3 regions of the Streptomyces sp. NPDC002209 genome follow, and region 3 is predicted to be linked to each of the others. Evidence: riboswitches for the same ligand, from Rfam matches in the RefSeq annotation. Region 3 holds a riboswitch; each other region holds the start of a gene.
The links. A riboswitch is a leader RNA that binds a small molecule or an ion and turns the genes downstream of it on or off. The one in region 3 is predicted to bind cyclic di-AMP.
Positions count from the first base shown of each region.

Region 1: it holds a riboswitch for cyclic di-AMP, as region 3 does, so the genes downstream of both, ACFYXK_RS28820 (LysM peptidoglycan-binding domain-containing M23 family metallopeptidase) here and ACFYXK_RS20945 (transglycosylase family protein) in region 3, are expected to answer to the same signal.
Region 2: it holds a riboswitch for cyclic di-AMP, as region 3 does, so the genes downstream of both, ACFYXK_RS09015 (M23 family metallopeptidase) here and ACFYXK_RS20945 (transglycosylase family protein) in region 3, are expected to answer to the same signal.

Region 1 is NZ_JBIARX010000020.1:55,520-64,884, reverse strand. Features, by position in the region: gene ACFYXK_RS28840 (1-hydroxy-2-methyl-2-butenyl 4-diphosphate reductase) at 1-5, shown strand, start outside; gene hpnH (adenosyl-hopene transferase HpnH) at 11-1,039, shown strand; gene ACFYXK_RS28830 (aspartate aminotransferase family protein) at 1,036-2,418, shown strand; gene ACFYXK_RS28825 (tyrosine-protein phosphatase) at 2,479-3,300, opposite strand; cyclic di-AMP (ydaO/yuaA leader) riboswitch at 3,579-3,786, shown strand; gene ACFYXK_RS28820 (LysM peptidoglycan-binding domain-containing M23 family metallopeptidase) at 3,791-4,786, shown strand; gene ACFYXK_RS28815 (SGNH/GDSL hydrolase family protein) at 4,955-5,740, shown strand; gene ACFYXK_RS28810 (MBL fold metallo-hydrolase) at 5,910-7,109, shown strand; gene ACFYXK_RS28805 (sensor histidine kinase) at 7,347-9,317, shown strand; gene ACFYXK_RS28800 (roadblock/LC7 domain-containing protein) at 9,353-9,365, shown strand, end outside.
Region 2 is NZ_JBIARX010000003.1:364,283-373,647, reverse strand. Features, by position in the region: gene ACFYXK_RS09025 (M16 family metallopeptidase) at 1-932, shown strand, start outside; gene ACFYXK_RS09020 (M16 family metallopeptidase) at 953-2,320, shown strand; cyclic di-AMP (ydaO/yuaA leader) riboswitch at 2,505-2,664, shown strand; gene ACFYXK_RS09015 (M23 family metallopeptidase) at 2,677-3,471, shown strand; gene ACFYXK_RS09010 (GntR family transcriptional regulator) at 3,673-4,338, shown strand; gene ACFYXK_RS09005 (HPr family phosphocarrier protein) at 4,507-4,788, opposite strand; gene ACFYXK_RS09000 (GNAT family N-acetyltransferase) at 4,973-7,786, shown strand; gene ACFYXK_RS08995 (DUF5998 family protein) at 7,837-8,433, shown strand; gene ACFYXK_RS08990 (alkaline phosphatase family protein) at 8,433-9,365, shown strand, end outside.
Region 3 is NZ_JBIARX010000010.1:72,747-82,111, reverse strand. Features, by position in the region: gene ACFYXK_RS20955 (cytochrome P450) at 1-410, shown strand, start outside; gene ACFYXK_RS20950 (transglycosylase family protein) at 513-1,547, shown strand; cyclic di-AMP (ydaO/yuaA leader) riboswitch at 1,830-2,001, shown strand; gene ACFYXK_RS20945 (transglycosylase family protein) at 2,004-2,705, shown strand; gene eno (phosphopyruvate hydratase) at 3,024-4,310, shown strand; gene ACFYXK_RS20935 (septum formation initiator family protein) at 4,417-4,905, shown strand; gene ACFYXK_RS20930 (DUF501 domain-containing protein) at 4,980-5,537, shown strand; gene ACFYXK_RS20925 (exopolyphosphatase) at 5,534-6,475, shown strand; gene ACFYXK_RS20920 (NAD(P)/FAD-dependent oxidoreductase) at 6,923-8,308, shown strand; gene ACFYXK_RS20915 (class I SAM-dependent methyltransferase) at 8,532-9,365, shown strand, end outside.

The DNA of each region.
Region 1 (9,365 bases), on a different contig from region 3:
GGTGAGCCAGATGGCCATGCCACTGCGACAGTCCATCAGGGTCGGGACGTATCTTCTCGAACAGAAGCTCCGCAAGCGTGAGAAGTTCCCGCTGATCGTCGAGCTGGAACCGCTCTACGCCTGCAACCTGGCCTGCGAGGGGTGCGGGAAGATCCAGCACCCGGCCGGCGTGCTCAAGCAGCGCATGCCGGTCGCCCAGGCCGTCGGCGCCGTCCTGGAGTCCGGCGCGCCCATGGTGTCCATCGCGGGCGGCGAGCCCCTGATGCACCCGCAGATCGACGAGATCGTGCGGCAGTTGGTGGCCAAGCGGAAGTACGTTTTCCTCTGCACCAACGCGATGCTGCTGCGCAAGAAGATCGAGAAGTTCACCCCGTCCCCGTACTTCGCCTTCGCCGTGCACATCGACGGCCTGCGCGAACGGCACGACGAGTCGGTCGCCAAGGAAGGCGTCTTCGACGAGGCGGTCGCCGCCATCAGGGAGGCGAAGCGGCGCGGGTTCCGGGTCACCACCAACTCCACCTTCTTCAACACCGACACCCCGCAGACGATCATCGAGGTGCTCAACTACCTCAACGACGACCTCAAGGTCGACGAAATGATGATCTCGCCCGCCTACGCCTACGAAAAGGCCCCTGACCAGGAGCACTTCCTGGGCGTCGAACAGACCAGGGAACTCTTCAAGAAGGCCTTCGCGGGCGGAAACCGCAGGCGCTGGCGGCTCAACCACTCCCCGCTCTTCCTCGACTTCCTGGAAGGCAAGGTGGATTTCCCCTGCACCGCCTGGGCCATTCCCAATTACTCCCTCTTCGGCTGGCAGCGCCCCTGCTATCTGATGAGCGACGGGTACGTGCCGACGTACCGGGAACTGATCGAGGAGACCGACTGGAGCAAGTACGGCCGCGGAAAGGACCCGCGCTGCGCGAATTGCATGGCGCACTGCGGCTACGAGCCCACCGCCGTCCTCGCCACCATGGGCTCCCTCAAGGAGTCCCTGCGCGCGGCCCGGGAGACGGTCTCGGGGAACCGGGAGAAGCCGTGACCGGCTTCGACCTCCGCGCCCTGCTGGACGAGCGGGGCGGGGAACGGTACGAGCTGCACTCCAGGCACCTCAACCACCAGCTGCCCCGGATGCTGCACACGATCGGCTTCGACAAGGTCTACGTGCGGGCCGAAGGCGCACACTTCTGGGACGCCGACGGCAACGACTACCTGGACATGCTGGCCGGGTTCGGCGTGATGGGCCTGGGCCGCCACCACCCGGTGGTCCGCCGGGCACTGCACGACGTCCTGGACGCACAGCTCGCCGATCTGACCCGGTTCGACTGCCAGCCGCTGCCCGGGCTGCTGGCGGAGAAGCTGCTCTCGCACAGCCCGCACCTGGACCGGGTCTTCTTCGGCAACAGCGGCACCGAGGCCGTGGAGACCGCCCTGAAGTTCGCCCGGTGCGCCACCGGGCGGACGCGGGTCCTCTACTGCGACCACGCCTTCCACGGGCTGACCACGGGTTCGCTCTCGGTCAACGGGGAGGCCGGGTTCCGCGACGGCTTCGCACCGCTGCTGCCCGATACGAAGATCGCCCTCGGGGACCTGGCCGCCCTGGAGCGGGAGCTGAAGCGGGGCGACGTCGCCGCCTTCGTCGTCGAGCCGGTCCAGGGCAAGGGCGTACTCGCGGCCCCGCCCGGGTTCCTGCTCGCGGCGCAGGAGCTGCTGCACCGGCACAAGGCGCTGCTGATCGCGGACGAGGTGCAGACGGGGCTCGGCCGGACCGGCGATTTCTATGCGTACCAGCACGAGCCGGGCGTGGAGCCGGACCTGGTGTGCGTGGCGAAGGCCCTTTCGGGTGGCTATGTGCCGGTCGGCGCGACCCTGGGCAAGGACTGGATCTTCAAGAAGGTCTACTCGTCCATGGACCGGGTGCTGGTGCACTCCGCCAGCTTCGGGTCCAACGCGCAGGCGATGGCGGCCGGGCTGGCGGTGCTCTCCGTCATGGAGGACGAGTCGGTGGTCGCGAACGCCCGCGCGACGGGCGACCTGCTGCGCGGCCGGCTCGCGGCGCTCGTGGACGAGTACGAGCTGCTCCACGAGGTACGGGGGCGCGGCCTGATGATCGGCATCGAGTTCGGGCGGCCGTCCTCGCTCGGGCTGCGCAGCCGGTGGACCATGCTCCAGGCGGCCCGCAAGGGGCTCTTCGCCCAGATGGTCGTGGTGCCGCTGCTGCAGAAGCACCGGATCCTGACGCAGGTCTCCGGGGACCATCTGGAGGTCATCAAGCTCATCCCGCCGCTGATCGTGGACGAGCGGGACGTCGACAGGTTCGTCGGCGCCTTCCGCGCGGTCATGGACGAGGCGCACGGCGGCGGAGCTCTGATGTGGGACTTCGGCAGGACGCTGGTGAAGCAGGCCGTCGCCGGAGGCTGACGGCCCGCTCCGATCGTTCGCTTCCCGGCCGGGCCGCTCCCGGCCGGGCTGCCGGCCGGGTTACCGGTCGAGCAGCTGCTCCCGCAGCCGGTCGAGGTTCTCGGGCGTGAGTCCGAGGCCCTCGGCGAGGTACCGGTCGACCCCGCCCCAGTGCTGGTCGATGGTGTCGAACGCCGCCGTCAGGTACTCGGCGCGGGCGTCGAAGAGCGGGGCGAGCAGCTCCATCACCTCGGGGGAGCGGGCCTCGGGGGCCTCGCTGGTACGGCGGACCCGGTAGCGGCGGTGCGGGGCGTTGGACTCCAGGTAGTCCGCCACGATCGCCTCGCGCTCGACGCCCAGCGCGAGCAGGGTGACGGCGATCGACAGGCCGGCCCGGTCCTTGCCGGCCGCGCAGTGCATGAGCGCCGGAATGCTGTCCTCGGCGAGGGCCCGCACGACCCGGCCGTGCTCGGCGGTGCGGTGTTCGACCATCGAGCGGTACGAGTTGGTCATCCGGGCGGCGGCCTTCCCCTCGCCCAGGATTCCGCGGAGCTGCTCGAGATCGCCGCCGCGGACCATCGTCCAGAATTCCTTGCCGTCGGCCGGATCCGACAGCGGGATGTTCACGTTCCGCACGCCGGGAAGCTCGACGTCGAGTCCTTCCAGGGCGTGGTCGGCGCCGTTGCGGAAGTCGAAAATCGTGTGGAGTCCGAGCGATGCGAGGAATTCTGCATCGGTTTCGGTGGCATGTGCCAGATGTCCGCTACGGAATAGTTTTCCTGGCTTGACCCTCCGCCCGTCGGTGGTCGGCAGGCCGCCCACGTCACGGAAGTTGCGCACTCCGGCCAGCTCCGGCTCCGGTACGGGCTCGGTCCGCGGGGGCTGGGGTATCTGCTGGGTCACGGGAACTCCTCCGCGTCGTCGTGAGATGTCCGAATTACGCTACTTGGGACCAACTTGCCATCACCGGAGGCGAGATCGGGCGCAGCCCCGTGAGCCAGATCATACGGTGACCGTGAGTGCCTGATCGTCGAAGTCGAAAGGCCCGGCCGGGGCGGTCGTTGGCGGCGGGGAATGGACGGAGGGTGACCGGAATTCCTTCGAACTCCGGGGCCTGTTAATCCGTCAGGAAATTCGTGGCTTGTTCGGTGCGGCGGAACTCGATTACCTTCGCGATCGATCCGGATGGACCGCCGAATCCTGCCGCCGTCCGGAAACCGCACCCGACTATTCACGCGCGCGGCAGGAGCGGGGGAACCAGGTAAGCCGCTGTTCCCGATCTTTGTATCGGCGCAGCTCGGGGTGAAGCCGTACATGTTCCGTTCATGTGCGGCCGGACATCTCCAGTCCGAACCCGACAGCTCACCTCGCAGGCGACGGAGAGGAATTCGCCATGCCTGCAAAGGGTAAGCACCGCCGTCCCAAGTCCCGTTCCGTGGCGCGCGGCTTCGCCGTCGCAGGCACCGGCGGTGCGGCCCTCGCGCTGCCGCTGCTGGGTGCCGCCGGCGCCCACGCGGCCGGCGTCCCGGCCACCGCGCCCGCCGCGAATCCCGTGCAGGCCCCGCAGGTTCCGGCGGCGCTGCAGGCCGCGCCCGCCGCTGCAGTGCAGTCCGCGCCGGCCGTCTACACGGTCGTGCCGGGCGACTACCTCTCCAAGATCGCCCAGGACCGCCACCTCTCGGGCGGCTGGCAGCAGCTGTACGCCGACAACCGCGAGGCCGTCGGCACCGACCCGTCGCTGATCCACCCCGGGCTGAAGCTGACCCTCGGTGCGCCGGGCGAGGCGGCTGCGGCCGCGCAGGCTCCGGCCCCGGCGGAGAAGTCCGCGGCCTCGGGTGCGGCCGCGTCCTCCGACGGCAAGGGCTCCGCGGCCGCCGCTCCGGCCGCCGCCCCCGCCCCCGCCCCCGCCCCCGCCGCCGCGGCCGCCGCCGCGCCCGCGAAGAAGAGCACCGCCGCCAAGCCCGCGGCCGGTACGGTCGGCGCCGCCGGCTTCGTCGCCCCCGTCAGCGGCGGGATCTCGACCCAGTACAAGACCCCCGGCGCCATGTGGTCCAGCGGCTACCACACCGGTGTCGACTTCATCGCGAGCTCCGGCACCACCGTCCGGGCCGTGGGCGCGGGCACCGTGGTCTCCGCCGGCTGGGCCGGCGCGTACGGCAACGAGGTCGTCATCCGGCACGCGGACGGCAAGTACTCCCAGTACGGCCACCTGTCCCAGCTCTCCGTCTCGGCCGGCCAGAGCGTCACCGGCGGCCAGACCATCGGCCTCTCCGGCTCCACCGGCAACTCGACCGGCCCGCACCTGCACTTCGAGATCCGCACCGGGCCGTCCTACGGCTCGGACATCGACCCGCTGGCCTACCTCCGCACCAAGGGCGTGAGCATCTGACGGCTCCCGCCGCCGGAAAGAGGCAACCGGACTCGTGAGGCCGGGACCCGAGGGGGGTCCCGGCCTCACGCCCTGTTATTCCGCACCGAACAGGTGGTATAGATCACGGTCCGTCAACCCCTTCCTACGGTGGCGTAGGTCACGTGCCGGGGTGAAGGATGTGTTCTCGTGGCAGCGACGAAGACGACACTCAAGACCATCGGCTCGTACGCGGCGATCGGGGACAGCTTCACCGAGGGTGTGGGGGACCCGGGGCCCGGGGAGACCTTTCTCGGCTGGGCGGACCGGCTGGCCGTACTCCTGGCCGATCAGCGCGAGGAACACGAGTTCCGGTACGCGAACCTGGCCGTGCGGGGGCGCCTGCTCGACCAGATCGTGGCCGAGCAGGTCCCCCGGGCCAAGGAGCTCGCACCGGACCTGGTGAGCTTCTGCGCGGGCGGCAACGACATCATCCGGCCCGGCAGCGACCCGGACGACGTGGCGGAGCGGTTCGAGGCGGCCGTCGCCGACCTCACCGGAGCCGTCGGCCACGTCATGATCACCACTGGCTTCGACACCCGCGGCGTGCCCGTCCTCAAGCACCTGCGGGGCAAGGTGGCCACGTACAGCGCCCACGTCCGTGCCATCGCCGACCGCTACGACTGCCCGGTGCTCGACCTCTGGTCGCTGAAGTCCGTGCAGGACCGGCGTGCTTGGGACGACGACCGGCTGCACCTCTCGCCCGAGGGGCACACCCGGGTCGCGCTGCGCGCCGCCCAGGTGCTGGGGCTCGAGGTGCCCGCCGACCCCGACCAGCCGTGGCCGCCGCAACAGCCGCGCGGCTCGGTGGACGTGACCCGGGACAACATCCAGTGGGCGCGGGAGCACCTGGTGCCGTGGATCGGGCGGCGGCTGCGCGGGGAGTCCTCCGGGGACCACGTGGAGGCGAAGCGTCCGGACCTGCTGCCGTTGTAGCCGGGAGCGGGAGGAGCGCAGCAGGCGTGCCGGGCAGGGGAACGGGACGGGGCAGCAGGACGGGGACGCGCGGCGGAATCCTTCGGGGCCGGTGCGCGTTGGCATGGTGATAGACCGGAAACGAGTACGGCCTTTCACGCCCATCCGTCCTACCCTCCCAGGAGGCGCTTTGACCGGCTCCCGTCCCCTGCGTCCACGGCTGCGCGCCCTGCGGCCCGAAGCCTTCGGCGCGGATCCGTCCGGCGCACGTCTGGAGCGGATCCACCGCTCGCCGAACTTCGCCGACGGCGTCTTCCAGAACCCGGTCGGGGCGCGGACCAGGCCTTCCGGTTCCATGATGGAGTTCGCCAAGATCTACTTCCACAAGGAGCAGCGGATCCGGCGGAACCCCGGAGCTCCCATCCCGGTCTACCCGACGACCCTCGCCGAGCTGGCGAAGCCGCCGGCCAGCGGGCTGCGCCTGACCTGGATGGGGCACTCGGGCGTGCTCGCGGAGATCGACGGGCGGCGGGTGCTGTTCGACCCGGTGTGGGGTGAGCGCTGCTCTCCCTTCCCGTTCGCCGGGCCCAAGCGGCTGCATCCCGTACCCGTACCGCTGGCCTCGCTGGGCCCGGTCGACGTCGTGGTGATCTCGCACGACCACTACGACCACCTCGACCTGCCGACGATCAAGGAGCTGGCCGGTACGGACACGGTGTTCGCCGTTCCGCTCGGCGTCGGCGCCCACCTGGAGCGCTGGGGGGTGTCTGCGGACCGGCTGCGGGAGCTCGACTGGAACGAGGGCACCAAGGTCGCGGGACTGTCGCTGACGGCCACGCCGGCCCGGCACTTCTGCGGGCGCGGCCTGCGCAACCAGCAGAACACCCTGTGGGCCTCCTGGGTCGTCGCGGGCGACGAACACCGGATCTTCCACAGCGGCGACACCGGTTACTTCCCCGGGTTCGGGGAGATCGGCGCCGAGCACGGCCCCTTCGACGCCACGATGATCCAGATCGGGGCCTACTCGGAGTACTGGCCCGACATCCACATGACCCCCGAGGAGGGCATGCGCGCCCACCTCGACCTCCAGGGCGGGATCCCGCACGGCACGATGCTGCCGATCCACTGGGGCACCTTCAACCTGGCCCCGCACCCGTGGGACGAGCCCGGCGAGGGCACCGTCACCGCGGCGGAGGCCACCGGGGCGGCCATCGCGCTGCCGATCCCGGGTCAGCCGTTCGAGCCGGGCGACGCCGATGCCCCGAGCGAGCCGTGGTGGCGCCCGTTCGTGGCGTCGGCCCCGCCCGTGCCCGCCGCACCCTCCCGCCCGGCCGCGACCGCGCGGCCGCCGGCCGTGGCGCACGAGGAACCGGAGGCCGTCGGCTCGTAGGCACCCTCCGGAGCGGTCTTCGGCCCGGGGGTGGTGCGTCGCGCACGGCGGCTGCGAACGTGCGCCCCCGGCGGATTCGGGCTGCCGTACGAGCGCTCCATCGGGAGCGGGAAGCAGCCCGGTCAAGTTCCCCAACTGGCTGTCAGGGGCGGGATCGTGCGGTCTAGCGTGGGTATCCGGTGATCAACACCGGGCCCCGGAACCGCTGGGGGCCCGGGCCCCACGTAGAGGACGCCGATGTCCGGACTCCGCGCCGCCCGCCACGCCCCGTCGAGACACGCCGTCACCGGTCCCGGCCGGCAGATACGCCCCCAGCTGGTCCGCGCCGCCCTGCTGCCGACGCTCGCCGCGGCGCTCAGCGGAGCCGCCGCGGTGATCTTCACGCTGCAGCTCGGCGGGGGCGCGGGGGAGCGGGACGCCCGGCTGTGGCCGGTCCTGGCCGGCTGCGCCCTGCTCGTCGTCGGAGCGCTGGCCGCCGCCCTGCTCGGGGCCCAGCGCTCCGCCAAGGCCGTACGGGACCGCTGTGAGGCACTGCGCCGCTCCAGCGTGCGCGGCCGCCAGGAGCTGCGGACCGCCGCCGAGCGGCTGGAGCGGGGCGAGCCGCCGGTCCGCCCGGTCCGCGGCGGTCCGACGAGCCCGCCGCCCGGCAGCGACCCGGCCCGGGTGGACGAGTTCTGGCTGCTCTCCCAGGAGCTGCGCGGAGCCCGTGAACAGGCGCACACCACCCTCGTACGGCTGGCCGGCCCGGCCGCGCCGTCCGACAGCGACCGCAAGGTCGAGGTCTTCGTCAACCTCGCCCGCCGGCTCCAGTCCCTCGTGCACCGGGAGATCTCGCTGCTCGACGAGCTCGAGGACACGGTCGAGGACCCCGACCTCCTCAGGGAACTCTTCCACGTGGACCACCTCGCCACCCGGATCCGCCGCCACGCCGAGAACCTGGCCGTGCTCGGCGGCGCCGCCTCCCGGCGCCAGTGGACCCGGCCCATCGACCTGAGCGAGGTACTGCGCTCCTCCGTCGCGGAGGTCGAGCAGTACACCCGGGTCAAGGTGGTGCCCCCGGCGGGCGGCACCGTCCGCGGCCACGCCGTCGCCGACGTGGTGCACCTGCTGGCCGAACTCGTCGAGAACGCCACCGTGTTCTCCGCACCCGACACCGACGTGGTGGTGCGTGCCGAACGCGTCACCGCGGGCATCGCCGTCGAGGTGGAGGACCGCGGGCTGGGCATGCCGGCCGCGGAGCAGCACCGGATGAACGCGCTGCTCGTCGACCCCGACCAGATCAGCGTCCGGCATCTGCTGGCCGACGGGCGGATCGGCCTGTTCGTGGTCTCGGCGCTGGCCCGCCGGCACGGGATCGCCGTCGAGCTCAAGTCCAACATCTACGGCGGCGTGCTCGCGGTGCTGGTCCTGCCCCAGGAACTGCTGGGGGCGGAGGCGCCCGGCGCCGCCGACGCGCTCGGGGGCTCCCGGGCCACCTCGTGGGGGACCGGGGAGGGGGGCGCCATGCCCCCGCTGGAGCCCGTACGGGTGGCCGTGCCACAGCCGAAGCAGGAGCCGCACCCCCGCCCGGAACCCCGGCCGGCGCCGCAGCCGCGCCCCGAGCCGCAGCGGCAGTCGTGGCCGACGACGCGATCGCGCCCCGAACCGGGGCCGGAGCCGCGTCCGGAGCCCCGGCCGCGGCCGGGGACGAGGGTGGCGCAGGAGCGGCCGCAGCCGGAGCCGGTGGCCGTGCCGACCTGGGCGGCGCCGCCCGCGTCCCACCCGGACACGCGTCCCTGGCCCGGGGTGGTGGGGTCGGCCCCCGAGCCCTGGGAGTCGCGGGAAGTGCCGGCCGTCGAGACGACCCTGGACCTGGGCCTGGACCTCGGACTGGACATGCCCCCGGGCCTGCCCCCGGGCGCGGGCCCGGCCACGGGCACGGGCCAGGGCACGGGGTCGGCGCCGGCCGTGCGCGAGCCCGTACCCCCGGCGCCCGCGCCCTCGGCCCGGCCGGCCGCGCCCCTGGCGGTGTCCGTACCGGCCGCCCGCACGGACCCGGACCGGCCGCCCCTGCCCCGCCGCCGGGCCCAGCACCATCTCGCCCCGCAACTGCGCGACGCCCCCGTCCCGCGGCGGGCCGACGCACCCGAACAACCCGTGCACGACCCGGGCCTGATGGCCGCCTTCCAACGGGGCTTCGGCCTCGCCCAGTCGGAGAACCAGCCATGACCCCGACCTTTCACCTCGGCAAGGAGCGCACCACCATGGGCGGCGAAG
Region 2 (9,365 bases), on a different contig from region 3:
AGAACGAGCGCCGCCAGCGGTACGACAACGTCCCGTACGGCACGGCCTTCGAGAAGCTGACCGCCCTGGCGTACCCCGAGGGCCACCCGTACCACCACACGCCGATCGGCTCCATGGCCGACCTGGACGCGGCCTCCCTGGAGGACGCCCGCGCCTTCTTCCGTACGTACTACGCGCCCAACAACGCGGTGCTGTCGGTCGTCGGCGACATCGACCCCGAGCAGACGCTCGCCTGGATCGAGAAGTACTTCGGGACCATCCCCGGGCACGACGGCAAGCAGCCGCCGCGCGACGGCACGCTGCCCGAGATCATGGGCCGGGAGCTGCGCGAGGAGATCGTCGAGGAGGTCCCGGCCCGTGCGCTGATGGCCGCCTACCGTCTCCCGCACGACGGCACCCGCGAGTGCGACGCGGCCGACGTGGCGCTGACCGTCCTGGGCGGCGGCGAGTCCTCCCGGCTGCACAACCGCCTCGTACGCCGCGACCAGACGGCCGTCGCGGCCGGCTTCGGCATGCTGCGGCTCGCCGGCGCGCCTTCGCTGGGCTGGCTGGACGTGAAGACCTCCAGCGGGGTCGAGGTGCCCGACATCGAGGCGGCCGTCGACGAGGAGCTCGCGCGGTTCGCCGCCGAGGGCCCGACGGCCGAGGAGATGGAGCGCGCCCAGGCGCAGCTGGAGCGCGAGTGGCTGGACCGGCTGAGCACGGTGGCCGGCCGGGCCGACGAACTCTGCCGCTTCGCCGTCCTGTTCGGCGACCCGCAGCTGGCGCTCAGCGCCGTCCAGCGGGTCCTCGACATCACCGCCGAGGAGGTGCAGGCCGTGGCCGCGGCCCGACTGCGCCCCGACAACCGCGCGGTGCTGGTGTACGAGCCGCTCCCGGCAGAGGCCGACGGGGCCGACGAGAACGACGAGAACGAAGGGGCGGAGCAGTGAGCGACACCGCAGCCGTCACGATGACCTTCCACCCGCAGCCGCAGGCCGGCCAGGCCCGGCCCTGGGCCTTCCCGGCCCCCGAGCGGGGCTCGCTGCCCAACGGGCTGACCCTGCTGCGCTGCCACCGCCCCGGGCAGCAGGTCGTCGCCGTCGAGGTCAACCTCGCCGCCCCGCTCGACGCGGAGCCCGAGGGCCTGGACGGCGTCGCGACCATCATGGCCCGCGCACTCTCCGAGGGCACCGACAAGCACTCCGCCGAGGAGTTCGCGGCCGAGCTGGAGCGCTGCGGCGCCACGCTCGACGCGCACGCCGACCACCCGGGCGTACGGGTCTCCCTGGAGGTCCCGGCCTCCCGGCTGGCCAAGGCGCTGGGCCTGCTCGCCGAGGCGCTGCGCGCGCCCGCCTTCGCCGACAGCGAGGTCGACCGCCTGGTGCGCAACCGGCTCGACGAGATCCCGCACGAGCTGGCCAACCCGCAGCGCCGCGCCGCCAAGGAGCTCTCCAGGCAGCTCTTCCCGGCCACGCTGCGGATGTCCCGCCCGCGCCAGGGCACGGAGGAGACGGTCGCCCGGATCGACTCCGCGGCCGTGCGCGCCTTCTTCGAGGCCCACGTACGCCCCGCCACCGCCACCGCGGTGGTCGTCGGCGACCTGACCGGCATCGACCTGGACGCCGTGCTGGCCGACACCCTGGGCACGTGGACCGGCAACACCGCCGCGGCCCTCCCGGTGCCGCCGGTGACCGCCGACGACACCGGCCGCGTGGTCATCGTGGACCGGCCCGGCGCGGTCCAGACGCAGCTGCTCATCGGCCGGATCGGGCCGGACCGGCACGACCGGGTCTGGGCGGCGCAGGTGCTCGGCACGTACTGCCTGGGCGGCACCCTCACCTCGCGCCTGGACAAGGTGCTGCGCGAGGAGAAGGGCTACACCTACGGGGTGCGCGCCTTCGGCCAGGTGCTGCGCTCCACCGCCGACGGCAAGGGCGCCTCGATGCTCGCCATCAGCGGCTCCGTGGACACCCCCAACACGGGCCCGGCGCTCGACGACCTCTGGAAGGTGCTCCGCACCCTCGCGGAGGGCGGCCTGACCGATGCCGAACGGGATGTGGCGGTGCAGAACTTGGTGGGCGTGGCCCCGCTGAAGTTCGAGACGGCCGCGGCCGTCGCCGGCACGCTCGCCGACCAGGTCGAGCAGGAGCTCCCGGACGACTACCAGGCCCGGTTGTACGCGCAGCTGGCCCAAACGGGCACGGTGGAGGCGACTTCGGCCGTCCTGGCCGCCTTCCCGGTGGACCGCCTGGTCACCGTCCTGGTGGGCGACGCCTCGCAGATCGAGGCGCCGGTGCGGGCGCTCGGGATCGGTGAGGTCAGCGTCGTCACCAACTGACGGACATCCCAAGGGGTTCCGGTGGCTTGTCCACCGGAGCCCCTTTTGTCTGTTTAGTGGAGAGGTTGCTTGTATGCGGTGTGGCGTACGCAACAAAAAGGCGTGTCTGTTTGGCGATTGACTGATGATCCGCCTAGCGTCGGCCGTGCTGTCCGTCAGTTGTACGCGCCGCATCCGCGGCACCGGGCAGCGATCGCCGAGTCCCCGTCAGGCGCGAGCCTGGGGAGCCGGGGACCCACATGTGTCCCTGGGGTGAATCGGACCGCCTCGTCAGAGGGGGCCCGTAGGAGACCTTCCTGCTCCGAACCCGTCAGCTAACCCGGTAGGCGAGAAGGAAGGAAAGGATCAGCCCCTTCATGGCGTTTGGCAGTCGTGCCGCCGGTAAGCACCGTGGTTCCAGTCGTCTGAGCCGCAAGACCGCCGGCTACGCCGGCATAGCCGCCCTCGCCACCACCGGTGTCGTCGGCTCGCTCGCAGGCCCGGCGTTCGCCGCGTCGGACAAGGCCCCCTCCATGGAGGACACCGGCCTGAACGCCGTCGTGACGGCCGAGGACCTGCCCGTCCAGATCGAGGCCCAGGTCGAGGCCCAGGAGCACGCGGCAGAGGCCGCGGCCGCCAAGGTCAAGGCGGAGGCCGACGCGAAGGCGCGCGCCGCCGAGGCCAAGCAGAAGGCCGAGGAGAAGGCGAAGGCCGAGCGCGAGGCCGCCGAGCGCGCCGCCCGCGAGGAGGAGCGCAAGCGCCTCAACACCTTCGTCGCCCCCGTCGACGGCTCCTACATCAGCACCCAGTGGCACGCGGGCGGCGGCATGTGGTCCTCCGGCAGCCACACGGGCATCGACTTCCACGCGGCCTCCGGCACCTCGGTGCACGCGGTCGGCGTCGGCACCGTGGTCGAGGCCGGCTGGGGCGGCGCGTACGGCAACAACGTCGTCATCAAGCACGCCGACGGCACGTACACGCAGTACGGCCACATGTCCTCGCTGAGCGTCTCCGTCGGCGAGCAGGTCACCCCGGGCCAGCAGATCGGCCTGTCGGGCTCCACCGGCAACTCCAGCGGCCCGCACCTGCACTTCGAGGCCCGTACCGGCGCCCAGTACGGCTCGGACATCGACCCGGTCGCGTACCTGCGCAACCACGGCGTCGACGTCTGACCCGCAGCACTTCACCGAAGGCCCCGGCTCCCCGAGCCGGGGCCTTCGCGTTGTGGCCGCGCGCGGCCCCGCCGTGGCTGTAAATATTCGCGATTTCCGTCTGCGCTCGGAAAACATCGCGTGTTGCAATAGAGTCCCAGTACGATCCCAGCACGGTCGCGGTAACGGCGTCGGCAGTCGGAAATAGGCGGAGGTCCGGACTTGCGTATTCCTGCGCACGCGGTATGCACGGCAATCCGCGACGACATCGTCTCCGGGGTCTTCGAGCCGGGCGGCCGGCTGACCGAGGAGCTGCTGGCCCGCCGGTACGGGGTCTCCCGCGTCCCGGTCCGCGAGGCGCTGCGGACCCTGGAGTCCGAGGGCTTCGTCACCACCCGGCGGCATGCGGGCGCCTGCGTCGCCGAGCCCACCGAGCAGGAGGCGGCCGACCTCCTGGAACTGCGGATGCTGATCGAGCCGCTGGCGGCGGCCCGGGCCGCCCGCCGACGCACCGAGGCCCACCTCAAGGTGCTGCGCGGGCTGGTCAGGCTGGGTCAGGAGCGGGCCAGGCGGGGCCAGGGGGAGGACCTGCGGTCCCTGGGGGGCTGGTTCCACGAGACCCTCGCCCAGGCCTCCGGCAGCCCCGGGCTGATCGCGCTGCTCACGCAGATGCGGCACAAGGTCGCGTGGATGTACGCCGTCGAGGCGCCGGCCCGGCCGGTGGAGTCCTGGGCGGAGCACGGGGCGATCGTGGACGCGGTGGCGCGCGGGGACGCCGAGCGGGCGCGGGCGCTGACGGCGGTCCACGCGGACCGGGCGGCCGGGGCGCACCGGCTGCGCGTGAGGACTTCGCAACATGCCGTAAACATGGCGGGCGGCCCGCATTAACAAATAGCGCGTATTAATGTGGGGGCGGCGTCCGAATTCACGGCGCATTGGCGGTGTATTCGCGGCCGCCCGGCTCGGACGCTCGAATTCATGAAAACGACGGAGCCGCGGCCTCCGGAATTCCGGCGGCCGCGGCCTCGTTGCATGCCCGGGGGCGAACCCGAAGGGTCAGACGGTCTCGGGGAGCTCCTCGAGACCCTCGGCGACCAGCTTCGCGAGGCGGTCCAGCGCCGCCTCGGCACCCTCGGCGTCGGACGCGAGGATGATCTCCTCGCCGCCCTGGGCGCCCAGGCCCAGCACCGCGAGCATGGACGCGGCGTTGACGGGGTTCCCGTCGGCCTTCGAGATGGTCACCGGGACGCCGGAAGCGGTCGTCGCGCGGACGAAGATCGAGGCGGGACGAGCGTGCAGGCCCTCGGCCCAGCCGACGTTGACGCGGCGCTCTGCCATGGTGATGCCCTTCAGGTTCTTACGGTTGTCTAGACCAGTCTCTCACGACGCCTCGAATGCTCCGACCGACCTTCGGCCCGGCTCCTCCGCCGTTCGACCTACCCCAGCTTGCACTTGTTTGCCCCGGCTTGCCTCGCGCGCCGCGCAGGAGCTGTCCGGGCGGTCCTGGCCTTAAGATCGCCGCATGACCACCGCGTCGGACCCCTCGTACCCGGCCCACTGGGAAGCGGACGTCGTCCTGCGCGACGGCGGCACCGCCCGGATCAGGCCCATCACCACGGAGGACGCGGGCCGGCTGGTCAGCTTCTACGAGCAGGTCTCCGACGAGTCGAAGTACTACCGCTTCTTCGCGCCCCACCCCCGGCTGTCCGACCGCGACGTGCACCGCTTCACGCACCACGACTACGTGGACCGGGTCGGCCTCGCGGCGACCATCGGCGAGGAGTTCATCGGCACCGTCCGCTACGACCGGATCGGCCCCGACGGCCGGCCCGCCTCCGCCCCCGCCGACGAGGCCGAGGTGGCCTTCCTCGTCCAGGACGCCCACCAGGGCCGCGGGGTCGCCTCCGCCCTCCTCGAACACATCGGCGCGGTCGCCCGCGAGCGGGGCATCCGCCGGTTCGCGGCCGAGGTGCTGCCCGCCAACGGCAAGATGATCAAGGTCTTCACCGACGCCGGCTACCAGCAGAAGCGCAGCTTCGAGGACGGCTCCGTCCACCTCACCCTCGACCTCGAACCCACCGCCGAGTCCCTGGCCGTGCAGCGAGCCCGCGAGCAGCGCGCCGAGGCCCGCTCCGTGCAGCGCCTGCTGGCCCCCGGATCGGTGGCGGTGATCGGAGTCAGCCGCTCCGGCGGGGGAGTCGGCGCGGCGGCCCTGCGGAACCTGCGCGACGGCGGCTTCCAAGGCCACCTCTACGCCGTGAACGAAGCCGTCACCACCGACCTGCTGGACGGCGTACGGGCCTACCGCGCGCTCGGCGACGTCGACGCCCCGGTCGACCTCGCGGTGATCGCGATCCCCGCCGAGCGCGTCCCCGAGGCCGTGGCCGCGTGCGGCGAGCACGGGGTGCAGGGACTGGTGGTGCTCTCCGCCGGCTACGGGGAGAGCGGCGCGGCAGGGCTCGACCGGCAGCGCGAACTGGTGCGCCAGGTGCGCTCGTACGGGATGCGGCTGATCGGTCCGAACGCGTACGGCGTGATCAACACCGCACCGGAGGTCGGGCTCAACGCCTCCCTGACCCCCGCTCCCGCACCGATCAGGGGCCGCATCGGGCTGTTCACCCAGTCCGGGGCGATCGGCATCTCGCTGCTCTCCGCACTGCTGCGGCGCGGCGAAGGGCTGTCGTCCTTCGTCTCGGCGGGCAACCGGGCGGACGTCTCCGGCAACGACATCCTGCAGTACTGGTACGAGGACGAGGCCACCGACGTCGCGCTGATGTACCTCGAAACCCTGGGCAACCCGCGGAAGTTCACGCGGCTCGCGCGCCGGACGGCAGCCGTGAAACCGGTGGTCGTCGCGAAGGGCGGCCGCCACACCCCGGCCGGGCACGTGGTCCCCGGCACCAGGCTCCCGGACACCACGGTCTCGGCGCTGCTGCGGCAGGCCGGGGTGATCCGCGTCGACACCGTGACGGAGCTGGTGGACGTCGGGCTGCTGCTGGCCTCGCAGCCGCTGCCGGCCGGGCCGCGCGTGGCGATCCTCGGGAACTCGGAGTCGCTGGGCGTCCTCACGTACGACGCCTGCCTCGCGCAGGGGCTGCGGCCCGGGGCCCCGCTGGACCTGACCACCGCGGCGACGCCGGAGGACTTCCGGGAGGCGCTGGGCGCGGCACTGGGCTCCGCCGAGAACGACGCGGTGATCGTCACGGTGATCCCGTGGGTGAACGAGCAGGAGCCGCAGGACGACCTGGCCGAGGCCCTGCGGGAGGCGGCGGCCACCCGTCCCGGCAAGCCGGTGGCCGTGGTCCACGTGGAGCTGGCGGAGTTCGTCGACGCCTTGTCCCCCGCGGGGGGCCTTCCCGCAGCCGGGGTCCGCCCCGACCCGGTGCGGACGGATGCGCCGGGTGCGGCGCCGCAGGGGGCCGTGCCCCCGCGTCCCCGCGCCTCGAACACCGGCGGGGCCGGAACCGACGTGCGGATCCCGGCGTATCCGGCGGCCGAGCGGGCCGTACGGGCCGTCGCCGAGGCCGCCCGGTACGGGCAGTGGCGCCGGGCCAACGCCGAGGCCGGTCAGGTGCCCGTGTACGAGGACATCGACGAGGCCGCGGCCGCCGCCCAGCTCGCCGGCCTCCTGGCCGGCGCCGGCGACGCCGTCCTCACCCTCACCGACGCCGACGCCGCCGCACTCCTCGCCCGCTACGGGATCCGGGTGCTGCCCACCCTGCCCGCGCCCACCGCGGACGACGCGGTCCGGGCCGCCCGGGCCCTGGGCTACCCCGTCGCCCTCAAGACCACCGCCCCGCACCTGCGCCACCGCGCGGACCTCGGCGGCGTACGCCTCGACCTCGCGACCGAGGCCGACCTGCGCCGCTCGTACGAGGAGCTCACCGAGCTCCTCGGGACGCCCGGCGAGCTGCTCCCCGTCGTCCAGGCCATGGTGCCCCGCGGGGTCGACACCGTCGTGCGGTCCGTCATCGACCCCGCCGCCGGCGCCGTCCTCTCCTTCGGGCTCGCGGGCGTCGCCTCCGAGCTGCTCGGCGACACCGCCCACCGGCTCGTCCCGGCCACCGAGCGGGACGCCGCCGGGCTGATCCGGTCCATCCGCGCCGCCCCCCTCCTCTTCGGCTGGCGCGGCAGCGACCCCGTCGACACCCCCGCCCTCGAGGAGCTCCTGCTGCGGCTGTCCCGGCTGGTGGACGACCACCCCGAAGTGGTGGGAGTCACCCTCGAGCCCGTCGTCGTCGCCACGGAGGGCCTCTCCGTGCTCAATGCCACGGTCCGGGTGGCCCACCCGCCCGCCCGCACCGATCTCGGTCCCCGGACACTCCCCAGCTACTGAGCGGGTCCGAGGCGCCCGGGGTGCCCCGTACGGGCCTTAGGATGGACCCCATGGCGAAATCCGGTACGACGACCCAGGGGCTGCGCACGGCGATCGAGCGCAGCGGCTACTACCCGGCCCTCGTGGCCGAGGCCGTGGAGGCCGCGGTGGGCGGCGAGCCGATCTCGTCGTACCTGGTCCACCAGGAGACGACCTTCGACTCCAACGAGGTGCGCCGGCACGTCACGGTCCTGGTCCTGACCGGCAACCGCTTCATCGTGAGCCACACCGACGAGCAGGCCGCCGACGCCGGGTCCCCTTCCCCGTACGCGACCACCTCCACCGAGTCGGTCAAGATCGGCGCGATCTCCTCCGTGGTGCTCAGCCGCGTCGTCGCCAACCCCGAGTCGTACACCCCCGGCACCCTGCCCCGCGAGGTCGTCCTGACCATCGGCTGGGGCGCGGTCTCCCGGATCGACCTGGAGCCCGCCGCCTGCGGCGACCCGAACTGCGACTCCGACCACGGCTACACCGGCAACTCCACCGCCGACGACCTCAGCCTGCGCGTGAGCGAGGCCGGTGACGGCCCGGAGGCGGTCCGCCAGACCCTCGTCTTCGCGCAGGCACTCTCCGAAGCGACAGCGGCGACGTCCGCCTCCGCCCGCTGATGTCCTACTCCGCACCGTCGAACTGGGACGAGCCGGAGCTGCTGGACCTCGCCGGCGCCCCCGTCCCGGAGTACGGCACCGGCTCGCTCGCCGACCTGCTGCCGACCCTCGTGGCCGGTCAGGGCGTCCCCGGGTTCACCGCCGCGATCCCGGAGCTCACCCCGGCCGACCGGAACTGCGTGTTCCTGGTCGACGGCATGGGCTGGGAGCAGATCAAGGCCCACCCCGACGAGGCCCCGTACCTGACCTCCCTGCTCGGCAGCTCGCGCGGCGGCACCGGCCGCCCGATAACGGCGGGCTTCCCGGCGACCACCGCCACCTCGCTGGCCTCCGTCGGCACCGGCCTGCCGCCCGCCCGGCACGGCCTGCCCGGCTACGCCGTGCGCAACCCGGCCACCGGCGAGCTGATGAACCAGCTCCGCTGGCACCCGTGGACCCAGCCGAAGCCCTGGCAGCCGTACCCGACCGTCTTCCAGCAGGCCGACAAGGCGGGGGTGGCGACGGCGCAGGTGTCCTCGCCCGCGTTCCAGACCACCCCGCTCACCAAGATCGCGCTGAGTGGCGGCACCTTCCTCGGCCGGATGACCGGCGAGGAGCGGATGGACCTCGCGGCCGAGCGGCTCGCGGCCGGCGACCGCTCGCTGGTGTACACGTACTTCAGCGAGCTCGACGGGGCCGGCCACCGGCACGGCGTGAACTCCGACGCCTGGCGCGGCCAGCTGATGTACGTCGACCGGCTGGTGCAGCGGCTCGCCGAGCAACTCCCGCCGCGTACCGCGCTGTACGTGACTGCCGACCACGGCATGGTGGACGTCCCCTTCGACGAGGACTCCCGGATCGACTTCGACGAGGACTGGGAGCTGGGCGCGGGCGTGGCCCTGCTCGGCGGCGAGGGCCGGGCCCGGCACGTGTACGCCGTACCGGGCGCCGAG
Region 3 (9,365 bases):
TGCTGGAGACCGGCATCGAGGAGCTGCTGCGCTACGACGGCCCCGTGGAACTGGCCACCTGGCGCTTCGCCACCGAGCCGCTGACCCTCGGAGGACAGGACGTCGCGGCCGGCGATCCGGTTCTCGTCGTCCTCGCCGCGGCCGACCGGGACCCCGAGCGGTTCGCCGATCCCGACACCCTCGACCTCTCCCGCACCGACAACCAGCACCTCGGATACGGGCACGGCATCCACTACTGCCTGGGTGCTCCGCTCGCACGACTTGAAGGGCAGACGGCGCTTGCGACTTTGCTGACGCGTCTGCCGGATCTGGAACTCGCTGTTCCGCCCAACGAGCTTCGCTGGCGCGGGGGTCTGATCATGCGTGGCCTGCGCACTCTTCCCGTCAGGTTCACAGCTCGAAACATCTGAAGGCTCCCTGACCGTAAGTCAGCCCCCGTCAAGAGTTGTGACTAACGTGCTAAGACGGCTAGGTTCTGCCGTTACCCAGCCGTTATGCGAAAGGTGCAGCTCATGCGTTCCGGGAACGGCCGCCACAGACGCCCCCGCCAGGTACCCGCGATAGTCGTCACCGCCGGAGTCACCGGTTCCGCCCTGGCACTGCCACTGCTCGCCGCCACCGGCGCGAGCGCGGCGGACACCTCCACGTGGGACAAGGTCGCCGAGTGCGAGAGCGGCGGCTCCTGGAGCGCCAACTCCGGCAGCGGGTCGTACGGCGGACTTTCGTTCACGCAGGAGCAGTGGAACTCCTCGGGCGGTCTCGACTTCGCCGAGCGCCCCGACCTCGCCAGCCGTTCGCAGCAGATCGCCGTCGCCGAGCGGGTCCTGGGCGCCCAGGGCCCCCAGGCGTGGGGGCAGTGCTCGGAGTCGGCCGGGCTGACCCAGCAGGCCCCCGCCGCGGCCGTGGACCCGGGTCTGCCCGGCACGCTCGGCCCCGTCGCCCCGAGCCCCGCGCGCCCCGACGACTCGGTCCCGGCCGGCGGCACCGGCGCGAAGGCGCACGACTTCGGCGCCCCGACCCCGGCCCCGGTCTTCACGCTTCCGCCGGCGCCGCTCGCACCGAACAGCGGACTGCCCGTCATGCCCGACCCGGACATGCCGTCCACGTCGCCGACCGTCCCGGTGCTCCCGGGCGACCCGACCACGAACCCGGGTACCCCCACGGCCCCGACGACACCCACCGCGCCCACGACCCCGGGGACCCCGACCACGCCCGGGAACCCGGCGGACCCGACCGCTCCGGTCGTCCCGGCCGACCCCGGCGCCCCCGCGGCACCGGGCGCCCCGGGTGCCTCCACCAACCCGAGTGCCATCCCCGACCCCTCCGCCACCGGCAAGCACCGTGGTACGCCCGCCCTCGAGCGGCCCGCCGCATCTGAGGGGTCGTCGGCGCCCTCGTACACCGTCCAGGCGGGCGACAGTCTGGCCACCATCGCGTCTGCCAAGGGGGTCAAGGGCGGCTGGAACGCGCTCTACCAGGCCAACGAGCAGGTCATCGGCAACGACGCCGATCTGATCAAGCCCGGCCAGAACCTGGATCTAAGCTAGGAATAGCGGCACTTCGGACACCCAGAAAGAGCTGAATGTCCGTTATCTGCAAGTGAGACATGTGTCTCTTCCGGTCAACTGGCGTGTCCCGCCTGGAGCCTTCCGCAAACCCCGTCCTCACCTGCGCAAACGCCCCTAAAGGGAGCGCAAGTAGGGGCCGTTTCTCCCCGGTGTTCCTCGTTGAACATCGGGGAGAGACATGTCTACCTTCTGAGTCGCCCGCCACCGCGGGCTCCTTCGACCGCATCGCCGAATCCTGCCGGCGGCCGGAGGGAACAGTCGTCGCGTCAAGCGCCGAAGGCAGGAGCGGGGGAACCAAGGTAGGCGCCGGGACCGGCCGTTGAGAGACGGTCACGGAAACGGCTAGGGGTTAAGTCGTGCGCCACGTCGCACGGCCGGGCACTCATCCGCCCGAACCCGACAGCTCACCTCGTAGGCGTCGGTGAGGAGAACTCCATGCTGCTTTCCGGCAAGGGCAAGCACCGCCGCGCCACGGCCATTCAGCGGACCACCCGCATCGTCACGCTCGCCGGCGTCGCCGGTGTCGCCGTCGCCGCCCCGCTGATGGCGGCCGGCTCGGCCTCCGCCGCCACCGCGGGCGAGTGGGACCGCGTTGCGCAGTGCGAGTCCGGCGGCAACTGGTCGATCAACACGGGCAACGGCTACTACGGCGGCCTGCAGTTCTCGTCCTCCACCTGGGCCGCGTACGGCGGCAAGGCGTACGCCGCGCAGGCCAACCAGGCCTCCAAGTCGCAGCAGATAGCCATCGCCGAGAAGGTCCTCAAGGGCCAGGGCAAGGGCGCGTGGCCGTCCTGCGGCGTCGGTCTCTCCAACTCCTCCTACACCGGCGGTGGTACGACCGACACCCCGAAGAAGACGGAGCAGAAGACCGAGACCAAGAAGACCCAGCCGAAGAAGACCGAGCCGAAGAAGGAGACGAAGCGCTCCGAGGCCCCGACGACCCGCTCCGAGCGCTCCGAGGCCCCGGCCCCGAAGACCGGCAACGGCTCGTACGAGGTCAAGTCCGGCGACACCCTGGGCACCATCGCCGAGGCCAACGGCGTCAAGGGCGGCTGGGAGAAGCTCTTCGAGCTGAACAAGGACATCGTCTCGGACGCCGACCTGATCTTCCCGGGTCAGAAGCTGAAGCTCAGCTGAACCCTGCCGTAACAACTGCGGCAGCGAGCACCGCACGCAGCATCCCCACCGCCCGGCGCGTCTTCCCCCCACGCGCCGGGCGGTGGCGTTTGTCCGGCCCGTTCCCCTCCTGTTCCCCTTCCGGCCCCGCCCCGGACCGGCCGGGACGCCCGCGGTCAGGCGTCCTATGTACCGGAAGGCGGGTATTCGGGCCCTTTTTCGTCCCAGGGGGCGGGCGGTCGGCTGGCCGAGTGCCCGGAGCCGGTTAGGCTCTAGTCGGCGGGGCCATCCCACGGCCTGACATGCCACCGCACACCCAGCGTCACATCCCAGAAGGAGATGCTCGTGCCGTCCATCGACGTCGTCGTAGCCCGGGAAATCCTGGACTCCCGAGGCAACCCCACGGTCGAGGTCGAGGTGGGCCTCGACGATGGCAGCACCGGCCGTGCTGCAGTTCCGTCCGGCGCCTCCACCGGTGCCTTCGAGGCCATTGAGCTCCGCGACGGTGACCCCAACCGTTACATGGGCAAGGGTGTCGAGAAGGCCGTCCTCGCGGTCATCGAGCAGATCGGCCCGGAGCTCGTTGGCTACGACGCCACCGAGCAGCGCCTGATCGACCAGGCCATGTTCGACCTGGACGCCACCGACAACAAGGGCTCGCTCGGCGCCAACGCCATCCTCGGCGTGTCCCTCGCCGTCGCGCACGCCGCGTCCGAGGCCTCGGACCTTCCGCTCTTCCGCTACCTCGGCGGCCCGAACGCGCACCTGCTGCCCGTTCCGATGATGAACATCCTCAACGGTGGGTCGCACGCCGACTCCAACGTGGACATCCAGGAGTTCATGATCGCCCCGATCGGCGCGGAGTCCTTCTCCGAGGCCCTGCGCTGGGGTGCCGAGGTCTACCACACCCTCAAGAAGGTCCTGCACACCAAGGGTCTGTCCACCGGCCTGGGCGACGAGGGCGGCTTCGCCCCGAACCTGGAGTCCAACCGCGCCGCGCTCGACCTCATCGTCGAGGCCATCAAGCAGGCCGGCTACACCCCGGGCAAGGACATCGCGCTCGCGCTCGACGTCGCCGCGTCCGAGTTCTACAAGGACGGCAAGTACGAGTTCGAGGGCCAGTCCCGCTCGGCCGCCGAGATGACCGAGTACTACGAGGAGCTCGTCTCCGCGTACCCGCTCGTCTCCATCGAGGACCCGCTGTACGAGGACGACTGGGCCGGCTGGAAGGTCATCACCGACCGCCTCGGCGCCAAGGTCCAGATCGTCGGCGACGACCTCTTCGTCACCAACCCCGAGCGCCTGGCCCGCGGTATCGAGGAGGGCTCCGCGAACGCCCTGCTCGTCAAGGTGAACCAGATCGGTTCGCTGACCGAGACCCTCGACGCCGTCGAGATGGCCCAGCGCAACGGCTTCAAGTGCATGATGTCGCACCGCTCCGGCGAGACCGAGGACGTCACCATCGCCGACCTCGCCGTCGCCGTGAACTGCGGTCAGATCAAGACCGGCGCCCCGGCCCGCTCGGACCGCGTCGCCAAGTACAACCAGCTGCTGCGCATCGAGGAGATCCTCGACGACGCCGCGGTGTACGCGGGCCGCTCCGCCTTCCCGCGCTTCAAGGGCTAATCACCAGCCTCGGGGTCTAGCCTCCGTACGTCCCCGCACTCGGTCCCGTACCGTGTGCGGGGACGTATTGCGTAGTGCGTACCGCGTACAAGGGGAGGCGGGATCAATGGCCGGGAACCGGGATCGGTTCTCCACCTTCTCCACCGCGACCAGGCTCAAGCAGCTCGGCGAGCGGACCGCCGCCCACGTCTACCGCTCGCAGACGCGCCGCCAGGTCCGCCGCAGCCGGCTCACCGGCCGGGCCGCGCTCCTGGTGCTCGTCCTCTGTACGCTGGTCGTCGCCCTCGCGTATCCGATGCGCCAGTACGTCTCCCAGCGCTCGGAGATCGCGGAGCAGCGGCGGGCCGCCGAGGCCGCGAGCCGGCGCCTCGAACGCCTCCGCGACGAGAAGGCCCGCTGGCAGGACAACGCGTACGCGGAGCAGCAGGCGCGCAAGCACCTGCACTTCGTCCGCCCGGGCGAGATCAGCTACATCATGACCGACCCCGGGGCCGGGGCCGCCGAGCGGCACCGCACCGGAACGGCCGGATCCGACCGGCCCTGGTACTCGAACGTCTGGGACGGCGTCGACAAGGCCGACCGCCCCGGCGAGTGACGAACAGCGGCACTCCGAGTACCGCACCCCGAGTACCGCACCCATCCACGAGAACGAAGAGACTTCCTCCAGGCATGCAGACGCCCCCGCCCCAGACCGACCGGACCGAGCCGACCGACGCGGACATCGACGCGTTCCAGCAGCAGCTCGGCCGCCCGCCGCGCGGGCTGCGCGCCATCGCCCACCGCTGCCCCTGCGGCCAGCCGGACGTGGTGGAGACCGCCCCGCGCCTCCCCGACGGCACGCCCTTCCCCACGCTGTACTACCTCACCTGCCCGCGCGCGGCCTCCGCGATCGGCACGCTCGAGGCGAACGGCGTGATGAAGGAGATGCAGGCACGCCTCGCCGAGGACCCCGAGCTGGCCGCCGCCTACCAGGCCGCGCACGAGGACTACATCCGGCGCCGCGACGCCATCGAGGTGCTCCAGGGCTTCCCGAGCGCCGGCGGGATGCCGGACCGGGTGAAGTGCCTGCACGTGCTGGTCGGCCACTCGCTGGCGGCCGGCCCCGGGGTGAACCCGTTCGGCGACGAGGCCCTCGCCATGCTGCCGGAGTGGTGGGCCAAGGGCGCCTGCGTCACCCCGTGCGCGCAGAAGGCGCAGACCGCGGACGAGACGGAGTCGCACGCGTGACCCGGGTCGCCGGCATCGACTGCGGGACGAACTCCATCCGCCTGCTCGTCGCGGACTGCGACCCCGCCACGGGCGAGCTGGTCGAGCTGGACCGGCGGATGACGATCGTCCGCCTCGGCCAGGGCGTGGACAAGACGGGGCGGCTGGCCCCGGAGGCGCTGGAGCGCACCTTCGCGGCCTGCCGCGAGTACGCGGCGGTCATCGAGGAGCTGGGTGCGGAGCGCCTGCGCTTCGTGGCGACCTCGGCCTCCCGCGACGCCGAGAACCGGGACGAGTTCGTCCAGGGTGTCCTCGGCATCCTGGGCGTCGAGCCCGAGGTGATCTCCGGTGACCAGGAGGCGGAGTTCTCCTTCATCGGCGCCACCAAGGAGCTGACGGGCACCACCCACATGGACAAGCCCTTCCTGGTGGTGGACATCGGCGGCGGCTCGACCGAGTTCGTGGTCGGCGAGGAGCACGTCCGGGCGGCCCTCTCGGTCGACGTGGGCTGCGTCCGCATGACCGAGCGCCACCTGGTGGTGGACGGCGCGGTCACCGACCCGCCGACCGCCCCGCAGATCGCCGCCATACGGGCCGACATCGAGGCGGCGCTGGACCGCGTCGAGCAGACGGTCCCGCTCTCCGAGGCGCGCACGCTGGTGGGCCTGGCCGGCTCCGTGACCACGGTCGCGGGGATCGCCCTCGGGCTGCCGGAGTACATCTCCTCGGCGATCCACCACGCGCGCGTCCCCTACGGGACGGTCCGGGAGATCAGCGAGCGGATGCTGACGGCCACGCACGCCGAGCGCGCGGCGATCCCGGTCCTGCACCCGGGCCGGGTGGACGTCATCGGCGCGGGCACCCTGGTGCTGCTCGCGATCATGGAGCGCATCGGGGCCTCGGAAGTCGTCGTCTCGGAGCACGACATCCTCGACGGAATCGCCTGGTCCATCGCCTGACGGGTGGGTCGCGGGGGGCTGGTGCGGGGCTCGTGCGAGGGTCGCGGGAGGCCTGCCGAGGACCTCTGAGGGCCTTTACGGGGGTCTTAGATCCCCTCGCCCACAGAAAGTTCGTGAAGTTCTTCACAAGGAAAAGGGGCCTGATGGGCCGCGGGAAGGGCCCTTCGGGGGCCTCCCGGGGCCCGCAGGCCCCTTTTGCGTGAGCGTTCGTGCGTTTCGAGGGTGCGGTCCGGCCTCGTCGGTAGGTATCCACCAACCCGGTGGTCTACTCCGCTTACAGGCCTTGAGCCCAGTTCAGGACGGGTGAACAACGACTCCCGTTACACCCTGGTTCCCGTTCGGCGCCATGACCTCCGTCACGTGGGCCGCGCAGTGTAGCAGAGGCCTTCCGACACCTTGTGAAGGGGCTCACGAGCGACACCCCTTTGGGTGCTGGATACTCGTTCCATGAGCACCACGGAGCGTCCCAGGATCCTCGTTGTAGGAGGTGGGTACGTAGGCCTGTACGCAGCCAAGCGCATCATGAAGAAGATGCGTTACGGCGAGGCGACCGTCACGGTCGTCGACCCGCGCTCGTACATGACCTACCAGCCCTTCCTCCCTGAAGTGGCCGCAGGCAGCATCTCGCCTCGGCACGTCGTCGTCCCGCTGCGACGCGTGCTGCCCAAGGCAGAGGTTCTCACCGGCCGGGTCACCAGCATCGACCAGGACCGCAAGGTCGCCGTCGTCACGCCGCTCGTCGGCGAGGCGTACGAGCTGCCTTTCGACTACCTGGTGATCGCGCTCGGCGCCGTCTCCCGCACCTTCCCGATCCCCGGCCTCGCCGAACAGGGCATCGGCATGAAGGGCGTCGAAGAGGGCATCGGCCTGCGCAACCACGTACTCGAGCAGCTCGACAAGGCCGAGTCCACGACGGACGAGAACGTCCGCCGCAAGGCCCTCACCTTCGTCTTCGTCGGCGGCGGCTTCGCCGGTGCCGAGACGATCGGCGAGGTCGAGGACATGGCCCGCGACGCCGCGAAGTACTACACCACCATCAAGCGCGAGGACATGCGCTTCATCCTGGTGGACGCGGCCGACAAGATCCTCCCCGAGGTCGGGCCCAAGCTCGGCACCTGGGGCAAGGAGCACCTCGAGTCGCGCGGCATCGAGATCTACCTCAACACCTCCATGGACTCCTGCGTGGACGGCCACGTGGTGCTGAAGAACGGCCTCGAGGTCGACTCCAACACCATCGTGTGGACCGCCGGCGTCAAGCCCAACCCGGCGCTGGCCCGCTACGGCCTGCCGCTCGGCCCGCGCGGCCACGTCGACACCGCCCCGACCCTCCAGGTCCAGGGCACCGACTACATCTGGGCCGCGGGCGACAACGCCCAGGTCCCGGACATGGCCGCCCGCAAGGCCGGCGTCGAGAACGCCTGGTGCCCGCCGAACGCCCAGCACGCGCTGCGCCAGGCCAAGGTCCTCGGCGACAACGTCATCTCGGGCATGCGGGGCTTCCCGCAGCACGAGTACGCCCACTCCAACAAGGGTGCGGTGGCGGGCCTCGGCCTCCACAAGGGCGTCGCGATGATCGTCATGGGCAAGATGAAGATCAAGCTCAAGGGCCGGCTCGCCTGGTACATGCACCGTGGCTACCACGGCATGGCCATGCCGACCTGGAACCGCAAGATCCGCGTCTTCGCCGACTGGACCCTCGCCATGTTCCTCAAGCGCGAGGTCGTCTCCCTCGGTGCGCTCGAGACCCCGCGCGAGGAGTTCTACGAGGCCGCCAAGCCGGCGCCGGCTCCGGCCGCCGCGGCAGCCCCCGCCGCGAAGGCAAAGGCCTCCTGACCCGGGCCTGACCGGCAACTCCACCAGCACGTCCCCGAAGGGGCCACCCGCCATCCGTGGTGCGGGCGGCCCCTTCGGCGTTCCCGGCGCGCCCCTCCTGCAGCCCCTCCGGCACCCCCCCTCACGTAGCCCCTCCGGCGGTCCGCCCGATGGAGCGGTGTCCGATTGACGGCCCCCGGAAATGGGTAGGCCGTTCGGTCGGATCGTTCTGGAGGTGCCTACGATGACCGACGCCGCGCCGCGGCTGGCCACTCTTGCCGAGACACTGCTGGGCGCCCCCGTGCCCGTCCGGATTCGGGCCTGGGACGGCAGCGAGGCCGGACCGCCTACCGGCCCCACCCTGGTGCTGGCCAACCGGCGCGCCCTGCGCCGCGTCCTGTGGCGACCGGGTGAACTGGGCCTGGCCCGTGCCTGGGTCGCCGGCGACATCACCGTCGAGGGCGACCTGTTCGAACTGCTGGACCGGGTGGCCGGTCTGCTCTGGGAGCGGGGTCCCGCCGCCGCCCCCGAGGCCGAGCCGGCGGTCCGCCGCTCCGGGCTCGGCAAACTCGCCGCCCTGCGCCCGCACCTGCCCGGCCGGGCTGCGGCGGGCGCCGCCGGGACCGCCGCGCTGCTGCGCGACCCGGCCGCCCGCTCCGCCCTGCGCGAGCTCGTCGCCCTGGCCCGGCCGTGGCCGGCGCCCGCGCCGCCGCCCGAGGAGGCCCCCCGTCGCGGCGGGCCGCTGCACACCAGGAGCCGCGACCGGCAGGCGATCAGCCACCACTACGACGTCGGCAACGAGTTCTACGAGCACGTCCTCGGCCCCTCGATGGTGTACTCCTGCGCCTACTGGAGCCCCGGCTCCACGCTGGAGGAGGCCCAGCGGGACAAACTCGACCTGGTCTGCCGCAAGCTGGGCCTCGAGCCCGGCCAGCGGCTCCTCGACGTCGGCTGCGGCTGGGGCTCCATGGCCCTGCACGCGGCCCGGGAGTACGGGGTCCGCGTCACCGGCATCACCCTCTCGCGCGAGCAGGCCGTGTACGCCCGCAAGCGGGCCGCGGAGGAGGGCCTGGCCGAC